Linked DNA regions of Salipiger sp. CCB-MM3. The protein of the gene in region 1 interacts with the protein of each later gene in a pairwise test. Links are inferred from orthologs where the notes say so. Each region holds a gene or a part of one and is shown on either strand. Other genes may lie near its edges. The genes, in order: AYJ57_RS13090 and rlmB.

Region 1 (7,590 bases):
GTACTTGGGTCCGAATTTTTCGGGTGATTGGCTGCTCCGGCGCCGCAAGGGCGCGCGGAGCGCGGTCGTTCGGGTCCGTGGCTCAGAGAGCGTCGGAGCCGGATTCGCCGGTGCGGATGCGGATTGCCTGTTCGACAGGGCTGACGAAAATCTTGCCGTCGCCGATCTTGTCGGTCTTGGCGGCCGTGATGATCGCCTCGACTGCGGCATCCACCTGATCGTCGTCGAGAACCACTTCGATTTTCACCTTAGGAAGAAAATCAACCACATACTCCGCGCCCCGGTAGAGCTCGGTGTGGCCTTTCTGACGACCGAAGCCTTTGACTTCGAGCACAGAGAGGCCCTGAATGCCCGCGTCTTGCAAGGCTTCCTTTACCTCGTCGAGCTTGAAGGGCTTGATGATCGCCTCGACCTTCTTCATGGCCTGTCTCCTCGTGATCCCGTGTCGGACCCTGCCAGAACACTTCTCATCGGCGTCGACAATCGGATAGGCTGCCGTGGCAGGGAAATATGAGGCGATTTTTGGCATGTGGTTACATTTTGCGCAAGTCGCCGTTTAAGTGAGCAGTTTGAAAACTTGAGGATCCGAGCAATGTCAGCACTCCTGACCAGTGCGCAGATGCGTGCCGCCGAGCAGGCTGCGATCCAAAGCGGGGCAGTGAGCGGCGCCGAATTGATGGAGCACGCGGGCGCCGGTGTGGTGGCTGCGATCGGGCGCCGCTGGCTCGAGATCGAGCTTGAGGCGCAGCGGGCGATTGTGCTCTGCGGCCCGGGCAACAACGGCGGCGACGGTTTGGTCATCGCGCGGATGCTGCATGGCGCGGGCTGGGAGGTAGAGGTTTTCCTGCTGGGCGATGCCGAGCGCCTGCCGCCCGATGCGGCGCTGAATCACCGGCGCTGGTGCGAGCTGGGGCCGGTGGGGCTGTTCACGGAGGCGCCGCAACTGAGCGGCGGGCAAGGCGTGCTGATCGACGCGCTTTTTGGCACCGGTCTGACTCGGGGGCTGGGCCCCGAGATCGCCGAGGCGCTGGCCCGCTTCGAGGCGCCGGAGTTTCAGGACTGGCAGCGCGTGGCGGTGGATGTGCCCTCGGGGCTCTGCGCGGATTCGGGGCGCGTTCTGACCAGCGGCGACGGGCCGGGTGCGATGCTCCGCGCCGATCTGACGGTGACCTTTCATAGCGCGAAACCGGGGCATTTCCTCGCCGAGGGGCCGGGCTATTGCGGGGCGCTCGACGTGGTGGATATTGGTCTGGAGGACACGCCCTGCGCGGGCGCGGCGCAGCTTGTGACCGGGCCGAGCGTGGCCTTGAGCAAGAGCGAGGGGCATAAGTTCGGCTACGGCCATGCGCTGGTGCTGAGCGGCGGTTTCGGCAGGACGGGCGCGGCCCGGCTCGCGGCGCGCGCGGCGCTGCGTGTCGGCGCGGGGCTGGTGACGCTGGGCGCGCCCGGCGGCGCGCAGATGGAGGTGGCCTCGCAGATCACCGCTCTCATGCTGCGCCGCATTGAAGAGGCCGAGGATCTGACGGCGATGCTCGAAGACGGGCGGCTCAATGCGCTTTGTCTCGGGCCGGGGCTCGGCATCGACAGGGCGCGCGCGCTTGTGCCCGCAGCGCTGATGGCCGGGCGGGCGACGGTGCTGGACGCCGATGCGCTCAGCGCCTTTGCCGAGGCGCCGGAGGTGCTCTTTTCCTGCCTACACCAAGGCTGCGTGCTGACGCCGCACGGCGGCGAGTTCGCGCGGCTCTTCCCCGACATCGCCGCGGGGCTGTCCGCGCCCGCGACCAAAGGACCGGCGCTCTCAAAGCTCGATGCGGTGCGTACTGCGGCGGCGCGCGCGGGCTGCACGGTGCTGCTGAAGGGCGCCGATACGGTGATCGCGGCGCCGGATGGGGCGGCGTCGGTCCACGCGGCGGTCTATGGCCGCGCGGCGCCATGGCTCGCCACGGCGGGCGCGGGGGATGTGCTGGCGGGGTTGATTTGCGGGCTGATGGCGCGCGGCGCGGAGCCGATGCAGGCCGCGGAGACAGCGGCCTTCCTACATGTGGAGGCGGCGCGCAGATTCGGCCCCGGCCTCATCGCCGAAGATCTGCCCGAGGTGCTGCCACAGGTGCTCGCCGAGTTTGCTGCATAGGCGCCAGGCGTCGGCGGCAGGCGCTCACGCGGGCAGGGGCACCGGATCGGCCGAGGCCAGTTCCAGCCCGTCACCATAGAGGATATGCGGCTGATCGAAGCTGAGCGCCACAAGGATGGCCGAGCGATGGCCCAAGGCGCGCACGAAATGGCCATCCTCGATCCGGCTCAGCGGCACCAGCGCCTGACTGGCCCCAAACAGCGCCGAGGCGCGCCAGCCGCGCATGAGAATCTCCTGATCGGCGGGCAGCACCGTGTCGCCTTCGGGGCGCGAATTGCCCAGCGACCCGGCCGTGATCGCCACCATGGCGACGGCGCGCCGAAAATGGCGGACCCGACGCAGAATGGCGACGCCGCTGTCGCGGGTGATGACCCGGTCGCCCGGAGAGAGATATTCCGCCGGCAAGGCGCCATCGAGGGTCAGCACCGTAGTGCCAGCCACAAGCGCGTTCAGCCTGCACGAAGAATCGATATGGCGCGCGGGAAGAGCCCCGTCGTCGCGCCGGACCGTTTTCGGTTCCATGGGCGCTGTCCTGCTTTATCACTGCCTCGTTTTGCCAGACCCTACGTCAATGGCAGATTAAAGTCGCGCGTTTTCTGGAAGGTGATTTTTCCTCTCGCCTCGCCTGTGGCTCTTTGCTAGAGATCCGCCCGATCCGGGCGCTTCGCGCGCCCGTGTGCGGGTGTGGCGAAATTGGTAGACGCACCAGATTTAGGTTCTGGCGCCGCAAGGCGTGGGGGTTCAAGTCCCTCCACCCGCACCATCTTGATCTTCTTCGGGAAATTCTGAGCTGGTCTGTGTTGCGCCCTAGGGGCTGTGGCGCTTTGGCCACGGTTGCGCGACGTCAGCTGCCCTGTGTTTCGCGCGCTGCGGCGTCCGCCACGGTTTGCGACGGGATCCCGTTCGGGCGGCGGGCGCGTCGGTGCTGCCAGCCCCAAAGGCCCAGCATGGCAAGGATCGAGACATAGCCGTCGATTGCGTAGTGATAGCCGCTCCAGACCGAGAGCAGCAGGATCGATGCAGCGAAGGCGAGGCCGGGGAGCACCAGCAGAGCCGAGCGCTCCAGACAGTACAGCGTGACGGTGAAGGCCACCGAGACATGCACCGAGGGAAAGGCCGAGATGCCGGTTCCCAGTGCGTGCTTGCCGCTGCGATACATCCGCCAGAGAAACTCCTGCACTTGTCCGAGGAAGATCTGATCGACGCCCTGCGTGTCCAGCATCTGCTGCAACTCGGTGAATCGTGAGGTGCCAAGAAGCCGGTCATAATAGATCGGCCCCACCGACAGCCCCGCCAGCGCCAGAAGGTTGCCGATCAGCACCCACGCTGCGCAATAGAGCGTGAGAAAGCGGCTCACGCGCGCGCTGTCATCATCCGTCGCCACCAGCAGCACCGGGAAGAGAAACGCCAGCAGCAGCCACGGCCCCTGATAGACCGGCAGGATCTGCCGCGCCACATCCGAGCCCAGCGTATCATCCACCAGCCGCCACGCGTCGGTGCCGCCATGCAGCCACGCGTCGAGATCGGCGAGCAGCGGATCGGCGAAATAGGGCAGCAGCGCGGGCATGCCGGTCTTGAACAGGGTGAAGCCGAAGTTGAGCGCCGCCACGCCAAGGTAGGCCAGCGTGATCTGCAGCGCGACCATGGCCACGGTCTCTTGCTTGCGGCGCTTGGCGCGCAGCAAGGCGAAGACCAGCACGATGCAGAACAGGGTGAACATTTGCACCGGCACGCGCGTCCCCACGGCCAGCGAGCTGAGCAGATGGTCGAACACGCCGTCGCGGGTGAGCAGGGCGAACGCCAGCGACGCCGCCGCATAGAAAATGCCGAACACGAAGAAACGGAACGCCGGTGTTGCCTGCATCATGCCTCGCTGCGGTGCTGCCTCAATCCGGCCTCTATCGCCAGATTGCGGCGTCAGGATGCGGATTTTGTGGAAAGTTTTCCTTCACAGACCCACCAGCGCAAGAGCGGCACGCAGCTAGGCCCGCCGCTGTGGCGCAGGCTCAACGGTGCTGTCATCTGGGCAGCTGGGCGAAACGGGCCACAGGCGGACAAACGATTGGAATATGACGCGGCCGCGCCGGAAATCAACGTGCGCGCAAGCACATAGCGTTTCGCTCGCGTTAACAGGTCAACTGTTTGCACCTCGGGGACTGGCTTGTTAGGCACCGCTTCGATGACCAAAAACGACAAAAAGAGGTCTGTTTGCGCCGCGTTCCTGCGCGGCCATCCGAACCCCCGGACGCCTCAGGCGGCTCGGCGTCGTTGTGAAATCCTCCCATTTAAGTTTGTAAGGAGTTTACCCATGCGTAAGCTGACGCTCGTTTCCACCGCTCTTGTCGGCTCTCTGGTGCTGCCCCTCGCGGCGCAGGCACAGGATGACGCGGGCCAGTGCGGCGACGTTTCCATCGCGCAGATGGGCTGGGCCGCCGCCGAGGTGACGACCAATGTCGCGAAATTCATGCTCGAGCAGGGCTATGGCTGCGACGTGAGCCTCGTGCAGTCCGACACCGTGCCCGCGATGACCTCGGTGGCCGAGAACGGCGAGCCGGACGTGATCACCAACCTCTGGATGAACTCGGCAGGCGATGCCTACAAGAAGCTCAAAGAGGGCGGCTCGCTGGTCGAACTGACTTCGGTGCTGGAGCCGGGCGGCGTCGAAGGCTGGTGGATTCCCACCGCGCTGGCCGAAGAGCACCCCGAGCTGACCACCATCGAGGGAGTGATGGAGAACCCCGAACTGGTCGGCGGCCGCTTCAACAACTGCCCCGACGGCTGGGGCTGCCGCGTGGTCTCGGACAACCTCGTACGCGCGCTTGATCTCGAAGGCGCGGGCATCGAAGTGTTCAACCACGGCTCGGGCGAGACGCTGGCCACCTCGATGGGCGCGGCGGTCACCGACGGTGAGCCGTGGTTCGGCTACTACTGGGGTCCGACCGTGCCGATGGGCAAATACGACATGACGCAGGTCAAGCTGGGCGACTACGACGAGTCCGCCTTCAACAACCTGCAGAACCCCGACACGCCCGACCCGCAGGTTTCGGAATTCCCCGCCGCGCCGATCCTCACCGCGGTGACCGCAGAGTTCGCCGAAGAGAACCCGGCAGTGACCGAGTTCTTCCGCAACATGAAGTTCGAAACCTCGACCATGAGCGGCCTGCTGGCATGGCAGGACGAGAACAACGCCTCGGCTGAAGAGACCGCCGTGCATTTCATCACCGCCAACTCGGGCGAGTGGCAGGGCTGGCTGAACGAGGACGCGCAGGAAAAGCTCTCGCAGCTGCTGCAGTAATCGCATGACCCAAGGGCGCATTGCGCCCGCTCGAACGGGGCCGCCGGGCGCGGTCCCGTTCTTTTAGTTTCACAATTCAGGGCGGGCCCGCAGAGGGTCCGGACATCGATACATGGCAACATATGACGGTCTGTTCGACACGTTGGGGCTGCGGGATTGGTGCGATGGCGGGGCCAGTGATGGCCCCATGTCCATGGCCGACCTGCTGGCCAAGACCAAGGGCGGCGATGCCGCCGAGGCAACCTCGCTTTGGGATCTTCCCTTTCCCTCGCTCGATGCGCTGCACGACGCATGCGGCGCGATTCCCGAAACCCGCGATCTGACCGACGGGCTCGAGCAGGGCTTTCTGGGCATCCGCGATGCGCTGCGCGTGGTGGTCGATCCGCTCACCCAGCCGCTCAGCTGGATGCTGCGCGAGTCGCTTTGGGTGATGTCCGACACACCATGGTGGATCATGGTGCCGATCCTGCTGCTGATCTGCTGGGCCGTGACGCGGTCGTGGAAGATCGTGGGCCTCGTGGCCGCTGTGATTGGTCTGCTGGCCTTTGTGGACCATTACACGGTGGCGATGCAGACCCTCGCGATCATCTTCGTCTGCGCCTTTATCTGCGTTCTCTTCGGGGTGCCCATAGGCATCGCCATGTCGCGCAGTGACAGGCTTCAGCGCGTGGCGATCCCGGTGCTCGACATGCTGCAGACGCTGCCGCCCTTCGTTTATCTGATCCCGCTGATCTTCCTCTTCTCGGTGACCGAGCCAAAGCTCTACGGCATCGCGGTGATCCTTTACGCCATCGTGCCGGTGGTGCGGTTGACCGACCTTGGCATCCGCCTCGTCGATCAGAACGTGATCGAGGCCGCCGATGCCTTCGGCATGACCAAGAGTCAGAAGCTTTTTGGCGTGCAGATTCCGCTGGCGCTGCCCAACATCATGGCCGGTGTGAACCAGACGATCATGATGAGCCTTGCCATGGTGGTCATCGCCTCGATGGTCTCGGCACCGGGGCTCGGCATCCTCGTGCTGCGCGGCATCCGCAACCTCGAACTGGGCACCGGCCTGGTGGCGGGTTTTGGCATCGTGGTGCTGGCCATCGCGCTGGACCGTGTGACCAAAGCCTCGCTCGCGCGCATTGACGCCAGCCAGTCCAGCCGCTGAAGGAGGATGACATGACAGACACTGTGAAAGTCTCGATCCGCAATCTCTACAAGATCTTCGGCGAGGACCCGCAAGGCGCGCTGGCCGAGGTGAAGGCGGGCAAGTCGAAGGCCGATCTGCTGGAGACCTCGAACCACGTGCTCGGGCTCGACGACATCAACGTCGACATGCGCGAGGGCGAGATCACCGTGATCATGGGCCTGTCGGGCTCGGGTAAATCGACGCTGATCCGCCACCTCAACCGGCTGATCGAACCCACCGCGGGCGAGGTTATCGTGAACGGCGAGGACATCCTGTCGTTCAATGAGACCCGCCTGCGCAAGTTCCGCCGCGAGAACATGTCGATGGTGTTCCAGAAGTTCGCGCTGCTGCCGCATCGCACCGTGCTGGAAAACGCCGGCATGGCGCTGGCGACGCGCGGCGTGAAGCGGGCCGACTATGAGGCCGAGGCGCAGAAGTGGCTCGACCGGGTCGGCCTTTCGGGCAACGGCGAGCAATATCCGCACCAGCTTTCGGGCGGGATGCAGCAGCGGGTGGGCATCGCCCGCGCGCTGGCGTCGAACTCGGACATCATGCTGATGGACGAGGCCTTCTCGGCGCTCGACCCGCTGATCCGCACCGACATGCAGGATCTGTTGCTGGAGCTGCAGGAAGAGCTGCACAAGACGATCATCTTCATCACCCACGACCTTGATGAGGCGTTGAAGCTGGCCGATCACCTTGTGATCCTGAAGGATGGCGCGGTGGTGCAGCAGGGCGAGCCGCAGCATATCCTGCTCAACCCGTCCGATCCCTATATCGAAGAGTTCGTCGCCGACATCAACCGCGCCCGCGTGCTGCGCGTGCGCTCGGTGATGCACAAGGGCGTGCCTGGCGGCGAGCTGTTCAGCGGCGATGTGCAGCACACCGACAACCTCGAAAGCGTCATCGCCGCCGCGGGCGGCGAGATGGACCGCCGCTTCCGCGTACTGCGCGGCGACAAGCCGGTGGGCGTGATCGAGATGGCGGATG
Region 2 (10,959 bases), 560 kb from region 1 along the record:
TCTGCAGCACCTTGGCGCCGAGCGAGGCCAGTTCGAGCATCTCCTCGAAGGCGATCTTGTCGAGCTTGCGGGCCTTCTCGCAGATCCGCGGGTCGGTGGTGTAGACGCCATCGACGTCGGTGTAGATGTCGCAGCGCTCGGCCTCGAAGGCGGCGGCAAAGGCGACGGCGGTGGTGTCCGAGCCGCCACGGCCCAGCGTGGTGATCCGGCCCTCGGCGCTGATGCCCTGGAAGCCCGCGACCACGGCCACTTTCATGCCCTCGCCGAACTTGCGGTTGATGTTGTCGGTGGGGATGTCGACGATCCGCGCCGCGCTGTGCGACGAGGTGGTCTGCAGCGGCACTTGCCAGCCTTGCCAGCTGCGCGCCGGCACGTCCATTTCCTGCAGCGTCAGCGCCATCAGCCCCGCGGTGACATTCTCGCCCGAGGAGACGACGGCGTCATATTCGCGCGCGTCGAACAGCGGCGAGGTCTCTTCGACGTAGCCGACCAGCTTGTTGGTCTCGCCGGACATGGCCGAGACGATGACGATCACGTCGTAGCCCTTGGCGACCTCAACGCCCACGCGTTTCGCGGCCCGGCGAATGCGGTCCAGCGTGGCGACGGAGGTGCCGCCGAATTTCATCACGAGCACGGGCATGGCGTTTTCCCCGGGGTGGCCTTTGAATCAGCGGTCGTTTACGCGCGGGGGGCGGGCTGCGCAAGAGCCTTACACCGGCGCCGTGAGCGATCACTGCGCGGGCAGGGGGCTTTTGAGTATTTTTGGAAAGATGAAAGCGCCTTCCTGTCCCGGTTCCTTGCGCGCGCTCCGGTCGGGGCGCGGGAAGGGGCTCAGGAGAGGTTCATAGCTTGCGGTAATTGGCGGTCGAGATCCCGTCCTGTGCCACATAGGTCTCTTGCCCGGGCATGACCTCGGTGTTCTGCGCGGAGACGGCCTGCCATCCCTCCGCCGTGCGCTGCAGGACGAAGATCAGGATGGTCTGGCGCGGGCCGGCGGCGCTGCCGTCCGGGGCGCGCTGGCCGGTCATGTGAAAGCGGCAGCGCACCACGGCGTGGTCCTCGCCCAAGTGCCGGGTGGCGATACGGCCGGGCCGCAGGGTGGTTGAGGCAAAGAAGCTTTTCAGCGCGTAGTCATGCGGGCGGGCGATTGCCGCGCGGCCCTGCCACCACAGGCCGGTGACATTCACGAACTCGGTGTCCTCGGCAAAGAGCGCGGCGATGGCCGCGCCCTCGCGCGTGGCCCATGCGCGGGCGAAAGCGGCGGGGAAATCTCCGGGCCGCTGCGGCAGATCAATAGGGGTGGGCGCGGCCATCCCAGGTCTCAAAACAGCCGGTGCCATCGAGGCTCAGCGCGTCCAGCCGGTCGGCGAGCCCTTCGGCGGATTGCGCCGGCGTGAGATCGGCGCCCGCGCCGCCCATCTCGGTGCCGACCCAGCCCGGATGGTAGATGCCCACCGCGATGCCGCGGGGCTTCAGGGCTTCGGCAAGGTTGCTGCCAAGGTTCAGTGCTGCGGCCTTGGAGGCGCGGTAGATCAGCGCGTTGCCCTTGGCGAGCGCGTTGGAGCCCATCTGCGAGCTGATGATCATGATCTTCGGCGTGGCGGCGCGCTCCAGCAGCGGCAGCATGGCCTGCACCGTCAGGAAGACGCCGGTGACATTGACCGCGAACATATCGGCCCACATCTGCGCCGGGTAACCGGTGTCGAGCGTCTCGGGTTTGTCGAAGTAGATCCCGGCGTTGCAGATCAGCGCATCGAGCGGCGCCTCGCCAAGCTGGCCCGCCAGCGCGGGCGGCGAGGCCGGGTCGGCCACGTCGAGCTTCAGCAGGCCTTCGGTGTTGCGGGCGGTGCCCAGCACCTCATTGCCGCGGGCGCGCAGCGTATCGGCCAGCGCGGCGCCGATGCCGCGGTTGGCGCCGGTGATGAGCAGTCGCATGGGAATGTCCTAGTTCGATTTCCGGGTCGGCATAAAAGGCAGGGGAGCCACGGGCACGCCGTCTTCGATCAGCGCCTTGGCCTCGTCGCCGCGGGTCTCGCCCCAGATCGCCCGTTGCGGCGCGTCACCGCTGTGCATGGCGCGTGCTTCGCGGGCAAAGTCGCGGCCCACGTAATCCGAGGTTTTCTCCACACGCTCGCGCAGGGCGCGCAGCGCCTGTTCGGCGGGGTTGGCCGGTTCGGAGAGGCTTGGCGCTTCGGGCTTGGGGTCGGCGGCGCCATTGTTCACGCGCGGCGCCATGGGCACCTTTTCCACCTTGGTGGAGCCGCAGGTGGCACAGGCCACCATGCCCGCGGCCTGCAGCTTGTCGAAGGCGCTGGCCGATTGGAACCAGCTGTCGAAGCGGTGGTCTTCCGCGCATTTTAGAGAGTATTGGATCATGCGGCAGTTTCCGAAATGATCCCTGATACGTAATGTTTTTTACGCGGAGATCAAGCGTATCTGGCCACCGTCGCAGGCGGGCCTGATGTTGCGCAGCAGCCGGGCCAGTTCGGGATGCTCGACCAGATGCGCCGCGCGCTTAGGGCTGACCCAGCGCAGTTTGCGTTCGCCGCGCTCGGGAAACTTGCGGTCGCGCGAGGCGGCTTCGAGCGGGTAGACCAGCGCCAGATGAGGATGCGGGGAGTTGCGCTTGCGATAGGTGTAGGAGCCGACGCAGACCTCATGCGCGCGTCCGCGGATGCCGGCCTCTTCCCAGGCTTCGCGCGCGGCGGCCCCGGCCGGGCTGTGACCGGGCATCGGCCAGCCTTTGGGTAGTGTCCAGCGACCACGGCCCCGGCTGGTGATCAGCAGCACCTTGAGCTTGCCGTTGCGGACGCGAAAGCACAGCGCGGCGTATTGCACTTGGGTCTTCCGGGGCAGCCGTCCTTGGCCGAGGCTTTGGACGGCGAGGGCCGGCAACGCTTTCATCCTGGATCCCTGCTCGTGGTCTTTTTCCGGAATCTTGCGCCTATTTTTCGGCTGCGTCTACATATTGTGTAAGCAGGGAGACGAGGTCGTGCGCCGACGCCTCGGGTTCGAGCAGGCTGCGGGCGGCACCTCCGGCGGCGTTCTGCGCGCTAGGGGTGCGCAGCCTTTGCAGCGCAGCGGCGAGTTCGGCGGAATCCTTGATCTGCAGCGCCGCGCCCGAGGCATCGAGCAGGCCAAAGGGCGCGTGGAAGTTGCGCAGGTCCGGGCCGTGGATCAGCGCCGCGCCGAAAGCGGCGGGCTCATAGGGCGTGTGACCGCCGCGGTCGGTGAGCGTTCCGGCGATGAACACGCGCCCCGCCAGCCGGTAGAAGAGCGCCATCTCTCCAAGCGTGTCGGCAAGGTATACGTCGGCGCCCTGCGGCGGCTCGCCCAAGCTGCGACGGGCGCAGCTCAGGCCCTGCGCGGCGATGAGGCGGGTGATCTGCTCGGCCCGGCGCGGGTGGCGCGGGGCGAGGATCAGCCGCAGGCCCGGCTCGTGTTTTCGGGCTTCGGCATGGGCGGCGAGGACGATCTCATCCTCACCTTCATGGGTCGAGGCCGCCAGCCAAGTGGAGCCGCGGGGAAATTCGGCTTCCAGCGCCGGGTCGCGCTGCTGAGGCGGGATGTAGAGCGCCTTGAGGTCAACCACGGGGCCAAGCGTTTCGGGGCGCAGCCCGGCGGCGAGGAAGCGATCGCGCGAGCCGGAATCCTGCGCCGAAAGAAACGCGATGCGCCGCAGTACCCGCGCCTGCAGGCCGCCAAAGATGCGCCAGCCGCGGGCGGTGCCCTCGGACAGCCGCCCGCCCAGCACCAGCACCGGGCCGGGGCAGGTGAGCAGCCGGTTCGGCCATAGCTCGGATTCCATGGTGATATGGGTGCGCACGTTCCAGCGCCGGTGCATGCGCCGCGAGGCGCGTGCGAGGTCGAGCGGTGCCAGACGTGCCACCAACCCCCAGCTTTCGGCAAGGCTGACACCGGAGGCGGAGTTGCAGGTGACCAGCAACTTTAAATCCGGGCGGGCGGCGCGCAGCGCTTCGATCACCGGTTTGGCCGAGGCCAACTCGCCGTTCGACGCGGCATGCAGCCAGACGTGGGCACCGGGGTTGCCGGGGCCCAGTGCCAGCCGCGCACGCAGCGTGTCGCCGTCGCGCCGGAGTGCGGCGCGGCCAAGAATCGCGATGGCAAAGATCGACAGAAGCAGGCGGTACAAAAACATCGGGTTCGGCGCATCCAAGTGGCATAGGGCAGCCGCCGGGCCACCGGTGCCGCAGTGTAACCGCCTCTTCTATATAAAAAGCCGGCGAAGGAGGCGACCTCCTATCGCCGATGCCCCAAGGATGCCAGACGGTCGCCCCCGCTCAGGCCGCTTGCGCGCCCGGCCGCCGCATGGCTTCGATTTCGAAGAAGATACGCCGCACCTCGGGGTGCGCTTCCTGAATGCGGGCCTGCACCCGCTCGACGGTTTCAAAGATGTCGGCGGCGCTCAGGTCGGTGCGGAACCGCGCCTCCATGTTCAGCAGCACCTGCTTGGGGCCGAAGTGCATGGTGAGCAGGCTCGACACTTCGGAGATTGCGGGCTCCTCCAGCGCGATGTTTCGGACCGAGCGCGTCACTTCGCTGTCGGCGCTTTCACCCATGATCAGCGAACGGGTCTCGGACACCAGCAGGCAGGCCACGGCGATGAGGATGACGCCGATCACGATCGAAGCGATGCCGTCAAAAATCGGCGCGTCGAAGGTCACCGACAGATAGACGCCAAGCGCGGCGGCGATGATGCCAAGAAGTGCGGCGGTGTCCTCGGCGACGACGGTGAACACCGACGGGTCCTTGCTGCGCCGGAAGGTCTGCAGCGCGCTCTCCCCCTCTTTGCGGGTCTTGAGCATGGCGCGCAGGGCGATGATCCACGAGGCGCCCTCGGCCAGAAAGGCGATTCCCAGAACGGCGTAGTTCCACATCGGCTCTTCGATCGGTTCGGGGTTCATCGCGTGGACGATTCCCTCATAGACCGAGAGCCCGCCGCCGATGGCAAAGAGCAGCATCGCGACGATCAGCGACCAGAAGTAAAGTTCCTTGCCGTAGCCGAATGGGTGTTTGGCGTCGGGCTTTTTGCGGCTGCGGGCGAGGCCGAGCAGCAGCAGCCCCTCATTTCCGGTGTCGACCACAGAGTGAAATGCCTCGGACAGCATCGAAGAGCTGCCGGTAAAGAGCGCGGCGGCGAATTTGGCGACGGCGATCAAAAGATTGGCTGCGAGCGCCCCGTAGACTGCAATGGGGCTTTCTCCCGATGATTCTGCCATGGGTGTCCTGCTTTTTCTGATTCTCTGGATGCGCCGGTCGGCTTGCCGGAGGTGGAAAAGTCAGGCCAGTCGCAGGACATTAACAGGTGCCAGCGCTGCGGGTTCCCGCATGTGCTTCATCTGATAGAAATTTCTCGTGATGAGAGAGGGGGCGCTGCGCTCAGACAGAAGGGTGCGGGATGCGGTGAGGCACGCGCGAAACGCGAAAACCCACGGCTGGACATGCCGCAGAAAGCTGCCACTTTGGTCTCTGATTTGAAGAGGGAAAGTGGTGGGCGACCTTGGAATCGAACCAAGCGTGCGTCTCCGCGAGGGAGTTACAGTCCCCTGCCACACCTTGCGGCCTGTCGCCCACTTTCCACCGTCTGGCGGTGTCCTCCGCCGGCTGCCCGGCGTCGTGGGGCGCTGACTACAATCAGTGAAAACTGCCGTCAACAGGAAAATCTCTTGCAGCGCGTCACAGGGCGATGCAGAGACCGAAGCTCAGGAAAAAGGGACGCGTGCCATGGTCAAGAAACCGAAATGGGTGGTCGAGAAAGAACAGTCGAAAAAGGCCAAGGCGGCCGAGACCGTCTGGCTGTTCGGCCTGCATGCGGTGCGCGACGCGCTGATGAACCCCAAGCGCGAGAAGCTGCGGCTGATCCTGACCCTGAATGCCAAGGCAAAACTGGAGGATGCGCTGGAAGCGGGGGGAATCGAGCCCGAGATCCACGACCCGCGCAAATTCGGCGCGCCGCTCGATCCGCAGTCGGTGCATCAGGGCGCGGCTCTGGAAGTGAAGCCGCTGGATTGGGGGCGACTGGATGATGTGGCGCTGGGAGATGGCACACTGCCGCCGCGCCTGGTGCTGCTCGACCGGGTGACCGATCCGCATAACGTCGGGGCAATCCTGCGCTCTGCCGAGGTCTTCGGCGCGCAGGCGGTGATCGGCACGCTGCACCATTCGGCGCCCGAGACCGGCGCACTGGCCAAGACCGCTTCGGGCGCGCTGGAACGCCAGCCCTACCTGCGCGAGCGCAACCTTGCGGACACGATCATTGCGCTGCAGGGCATGGGCTATCTGGTGCTGGGCCTCGACGGCGAGGCGGAGGCCTCCATCGAAGAGGCGCTCGAGGGCAAGCGCGACCGTGCCGTGGCTCTGGTGCTGGGCGCCGAGGGACCGGGGCTGCGCCAGCGCACCAAGGAGACGGTGGATCAACTGGTGAAGATCGACTTTGCCCGCGGCTTCGGCTCGCTCAACGTCTCGAACGCGGCGGCGGTGGCGCTGTACGCGGCCAAGCCCTGAGCTTGCGGGGCGCGCCCGCCGCGCCCATATGCTGCTGATGGCCCAAACGATTGCGACCTGTTGTTACTGCGGCGCCCGCGCCGCGCTTGTGCTGGACGGGACGTCCCGTCACGAACTCAGCTGCGCCTCCTGCGGGGCACCGCTGTGGCAGTTGAAGAACCTGAAAACCGAAACATCGCGGGCCGGGGTCATCCCACACCCCAAGCTGCATCCGGACCGGGACATCCTTCGCAAGGCCGAGAAGGCGGCGCGCAAGGCCGCCAAGAAGGCGAAGAAGCGCAAGCGCAAGTCGCCGGCGAAAAAAGCGCTGTCGGGCATGTTCGACCTTCTGGACGATATTTTCGACTGACCGCCTTGCACAGGGTGCAATACAGCCACGCACAAAAACCGGCCTAGTCTTTCGCGCCCGCCTGTCTTATTTGGCGGGTGCAGAATTGAGAGGCGACATGGCGGATTACGAAAACCCGGGTCCGGTTGAAGAGAACTGGAAAGACGCGATTTCCTCGGTCGAGGAGATTATCGAGGATGCCCGCAACGGGCGGATGTTCATTCTCGTCGACCACGAGGACCGCGAGAACGAGGGTGATCTCGTGATCCCCGCGCAATGGGCGACCCCCGACGCGATCAACTTCATGGCCACCCATGGCCGCGGTCTGATCTGCCTGTCGATGACCTCCAAGCGGATCGACGAGCTGGGCCTGCATCTGATGTCGGTCAACAATTCCTCGCGCCACGAGACGGCCTTCACCATCTCGATCGAAGCGCGCGAAGGGGTGACCACGGGCATCTCTGCTGCCGACCGTGCCAAGACCGTCGCCGTTGCCATCGACGCCTCGAAGGGGGCCGCCGACATCGCCACACCGGGCCACGTCTTCCCGCTGCGCGCCAAGGATGGTGGCGTTCTGGTGCGGGCCGGTCATACCGAGGCCGCCGTCGACGTCTCGCGCCTTGCCGGGCTCAACCCCGCGGGCGTGATCTGCGAGATCATGAACGAAGACGGCACCATGTCGCGCCTGCCCGAGCTGGTCGCCTTCGCGCAGCGCCACGGGCTGAAGATCGGCACGATCTCCGACCTCATCGCCTACCGCCGCCGCCACGACAACCTCGTGCGCGTGCGCTCCGAAGAGGTGATCCACTCGGAGTTCGGCGGCGACTGGAACATGCGCATCTACACCGACCAGTCCCATGGCGACGAGCATATCGTGCTGACCAAGGGCGACATCTCCGGCGATGAGCCGGTGCTGGTGCGGATGCATGCGCTCGATCCGATGCTCGACATCATCGGCACCGGCCACGGTGGCCGCTCGGACGAGTTCCGCGATTCGATGAAGGAAGTCGCCGAAGAGGGCCGCGGCGTGGTCGTGCTGCTGCGCGACACCTCGATGAAACTGGAGTTGCATGACGACGTTTCGCCGCGCACCCTGCGGCAGTACGGTCTGGGCGCGCAGATCCTGTCGTCGCTCGGCCTGTCGAAGATGGTGCTGCTGACCAACTCGCCCACCCCGCGCGTCGTCGGGCTCGAGGCCTACGGGCTCGAGATCGTCGGCACCCGCAAGATCGGAGAGAAGTGATGGCCTCGAACGAAACCCATTACAGCCTGCCGCGCGCCGAGTTCGACAAGCCGGTGAAAATCCTCATCGTCGTCGCGCCTTACTACAAGGAAATCGCCGACGAGCAGATCGCCGGTGCCATCGCCGAGATCGAGGCCGTGGGCGGCTTCCACGAGATCGTCGAAGTGCCGGGCGCGCTGGAAGTGCCCACCGCCATCGGCATCGCCGAGCGCATGTCGAACTTCGACGGCTATGTGGCGCTTGGCTGCGTGATCCGCGGCGAGACCACCCATTACGACACCGTCTGCAACGACAGCTCGCGCGGGCTGACGCTGCTGGGCCTGCAGGGCCTGTGCATCGGCAATGGCATCCTCACCGTCGAGAACTACGAGCAGGCGCGGGTGCGCGCCGAGGCGAAAGGCCAGAACAAGGGCGGCGGCGCGGCTGCTGCGGCCTTGCATCTTATCGCGCTCGAACGTAGGTGGGGCGGCGCCCGCAAGGGGGTGGGATTCGTTCCTGCCCAGGACGAGTACCAGATCGCGGGCGCTTCCAAAGGAAAGCATAGCGCATGACGACCCCGGTCCCCCCCTCCGGCAATCAGAAACGCCGTATGAAATCCGCATCGCGGCTCTATGCCGTGCAGGCGCTCTATCAGATGGAGCTCTCGGGCACGACGGCCGAGAAGACCATGCAGGAGTTCTACGACTACCGCTTCGGCGCGGAGGTCGAAGAGGGCGTGGAGCTGGTCGAGGGTGACATTGATCTTTTCGGCAAGCTGGTCGGCGAGGCGGTGAACTGGCAGGCGAAGATCGACCAGATGACCGACCGCGCGCTGGTGGCGAAATGGCCGATCGACCGCATTGATCCGATCCTGCGCGCGCTGTTCCGCGCCGCCGGGGCCGAGATGGTGGCGCTCGACACGCCGCCGAAAGTGGTGATCACCGAGTTCCTCGACGTGGCGCGGGCGTTTTTCCCCGAGGGCCGCGAAGTGCAATTCGTCAACGCGATCCTCGACCACATGGCGCGCGAGGCCAAGCCCGAGGCGTTCTGAGGCGTTCTGGGGCGTCAAAGGGAGAGAGGGGGCGCTGCCCCCGCCGCGGCTGCGCCGCGACTCCCCCGGCGTATTTTTAAAGAGAAGAAGGGGCCGGGGTCGGGGGACGCCGGCCTTTTTGCGTGTGAGCGACTTGCGTGTGATCTAGCGGGCGTGGCTGGGCGGGACTTGGCTGGGCGGCGCTTTCGTCGCGGCGGGATTGCTTGCGTTTCGTAAAAGTATCCCTACATTTGAATGTGACGGAGCGGAATCTTGCAAGAGACTTGAGCTTTGCAGAGGTTACGTTACGCTCTGTCGACCTGATGAAGGAGAGAGTCATATGCCGAAACTCGTCCGCCTCTACATCACCCAATGCGCGATTGGCTTTGGCCTGTCGGCGGGCTTCGTGGCTCTGCTGCTGTGGCAGAACGTCGCCAACCTGCAGCATTTGGTAACCCATTCCGACATGGGTGGTCTGGCGGTGTTTCTTCTGTGGCTTTTCAACGGTCTGGTCTTTGCCAGCGTGCAATTTGCGATGACCGTGATGCGCATGGGCGACGACGCGCTTCCGCCGGCTGGTGGCAAGCGCATGGCGCTTGAGCCGATGCCGATCCGCGTGCCGGTGGATGAACCGCGCAAGCGCCGCCATCTCTGATCGCCTCAGGTCTGTTTGCCGAATCGAAGCGCCTCCTTGTGGGGCGCTTTTTTCGTTTCCGGGGGGCGGGAAGAGGGGAGCTTGAATAGGAACGGCAGATTTCCGCGCCCTAGCCTGAGCCGTGACCGGAAATCTTGAGGGGGGAGAAGTGGCGGGAACCGGTCCTTCCGTGGGGTTATCTCATTCCCGAGGACCTGTATATACAGGTGGGCGTCAGGTAACCGGACCAGGGCCCGGACAGAGCCAACTCCCTCGGAATTGCTTAAGGCCACCGGAATGCAACCATGCACGCAAAGGTCAGAACCCGCCTGAGCCGCAGATAGTCTCTGCGTGGCCTCGCGGCAAGGGGCAGGGCGCAAATCCTCGGCGCGGCACCGTCATGATCCGGTCACGAAGTTGTAACGGGTCAGCTCCTCGGGCAGCAGCACGTAGATCTGATCGGAAGGTGTGGCGAGCGCGGGGCGCAGCAGCATCGGGTCGATGCCCATCTCGTCGAGATATTCCATCACCTCGCCCTGACCGCGCTGGATCTGCTCGACCGCGACAAAGGCGGGCAGGATCGTGCTTTCGCCAAAGTAATGCTGGTGCACGCCGACCGAGGCGCCCTCGGGGATGTCGCGGGTGACGCCGGAGGCGAGCAGATAGGGGCAGGCGGAATAGCAGAACTCGCCCTCCAGCATGCGCGTGCCGAGGCCCATCTCGCGGATGTGGCGCCCGATGGCCAGCGCATCGGGGACCGAGCCACCGGGGCTTTGTAGGATCACCGTCTCTGGCTGCGACTCGTCGAGGACTTTGATGACGCGCTCGGCGTCCCCGTCGGCGATCGTACCTTCCAGCCGCCACGTGGCGCCCTCGGTCTGGGTCAGCGTCAGCCGCTCCGGCAGATCGCCCGGATCACGCAGCGGAGAGAGCGGCGGCAGATCGCGGTTCGGAGCGAAGGTGCGGCGCTGATCGCCGGGCTGCACCGGCTGTGACAGCCGCGGCGCGGAGGGGCCGAAGCGGGGCAGGGAGAAATCCGAGGTTCCGAGATCGCCAACGACCAGAAAGGCCCCCAGAGCGATCTGCAGCACCAGCGCGCCGGTCAGCGCGCGCGAGACGCTGAGTTTCATGTGCTGCGTCCCGGCAGGCGCGAGACCTCAGGGTGATCTGCGGGGGGATCTGCAGCGTCGCGCTCTGTGGTGCCCTCGGGCGCGATCGGC

Evidence for each region.
Region 2: the proteins of AYJ57_RS13090 (region 1) and rlmB interact in binary tests that used the Escherichia coli proteins (3 or more experiments, as listed by UniProt). The link is inferred for Salipiger sp. CCB-MM3 from one-to-one orthologs.

Annotation. Positions count from the first base shown.
Region 1 is NZ_CP014595.1:2,722,822-2,730,411, forward strand. The notes cover bases 1-2,861. They hold AYJ57_RS13090 (bifunctional ADP-dependent NAD(P)H-hydrate dehydratase/NAD(P)H-hydrate epimerase), read left to right. Parts: upstream 1-592; coding sequence 593-2,131; downstream 2,132-2,861. Other genes in these bases: AYJ57_RS13085 (P-II family nitrogen regulator), read right to left, coding at 83-421; AYJ57_RS13095 (Hint domain-containing protein), read right to left, coding at 2,156-2,653. Outside these bases: AYJ57_RS13105 (phosphatase PAP2 family protein), read right to left, coding at 2,976-3,998; AYJ57_RS13110 (ABC transporter substrate-binding protein), read left to right, coding at 4,440-5,426; AYJ57_RS13115 (ABC transporter permease), read left to right, coding at 5,539-6,579; AYJ57_RS13120 (quaternary amine ABC transporter ATP-binding protein), read left to right, coding at 6,591-7,590. UniProt on the Escherichia coli protein: Bifunctional enzyme that catalyzes the epimerization of the S- and R-forms of NAD(P)HX and the dehydration of the S-form of NAD(P)HX at the expense of ADP, which is converted to AMP.
Region 2 is NZ_CP014595.1:2,159,930-2,170,888, forward strand. What follows is about bases 4,661-7,635. They hold rlmB (23S rRNA (guanosine(2251)-2'-O)-methyltransferase RlmB), read left to right. Parts: upstream 4,661-5,745; coding sequence 5,746-6,525; downstream 6,526-7,635. Other genes in these bases: AYJ57_RS10510 (cation diffusion facilitator family transporter), read right to left, coding at 4,661-5,240; AYJ57_RS10520 (hypothetical protein), read left to right, coding at 6,554-6,874; ribB (3,4-dihydroxy-2-butanone-4-phosphate synthase), read left to right, coding at 6,972-7,635. In the rest of the region: AYJ57_RS10480 (aspartate kinase), read right to left, coding at 1-640; AYJ57_RS10485 (SgcJ/EcaC family oxidoreductase), read right to left, coding at 843-1,313; AYJ57_RS10490 (SDR family NAD(P)-dependent oxidoreductase), read right to left, coding at 1,291-1,935; AYJ57_RS10495 (DUF1178 family protein), read right to left, coding at 1,945-2,376; AYJ57_RS10500 (NUDIX hydrolase), read right to left, coding at 2,416-2,904; AYJ57_RS10505 (3-deoxy-D-manno-octulosonic acid transferase), read right to left, coding at 2,945-4,159; more of AYJ57_RS10510, read right to left, coding at 4,302-4,660; more of ribB, read left to right, coding at 7,636-8,096; AYJ57_RS10530 (6,7-dimethyl-8-ribityllumazine synthase), read left to right, coding at 8,096-8,647; transcription antitermination factor NusB, read left to right, coding at 8,644-9,126; AYJ57_RS10540 (hypothetical protein), read left to right, coding at 9,446-9,760; AYJ57_RS10545 (hypothetical protein), read right to left, coding at 10,138-10,869; AYJ57_RS10550 (hypothetical protein), read right to left, coding at 10,866-10,959. UniProt on the Escherichia coli protein: Specifically methylates the ribose of guanosine 2251 in 23S rRNA.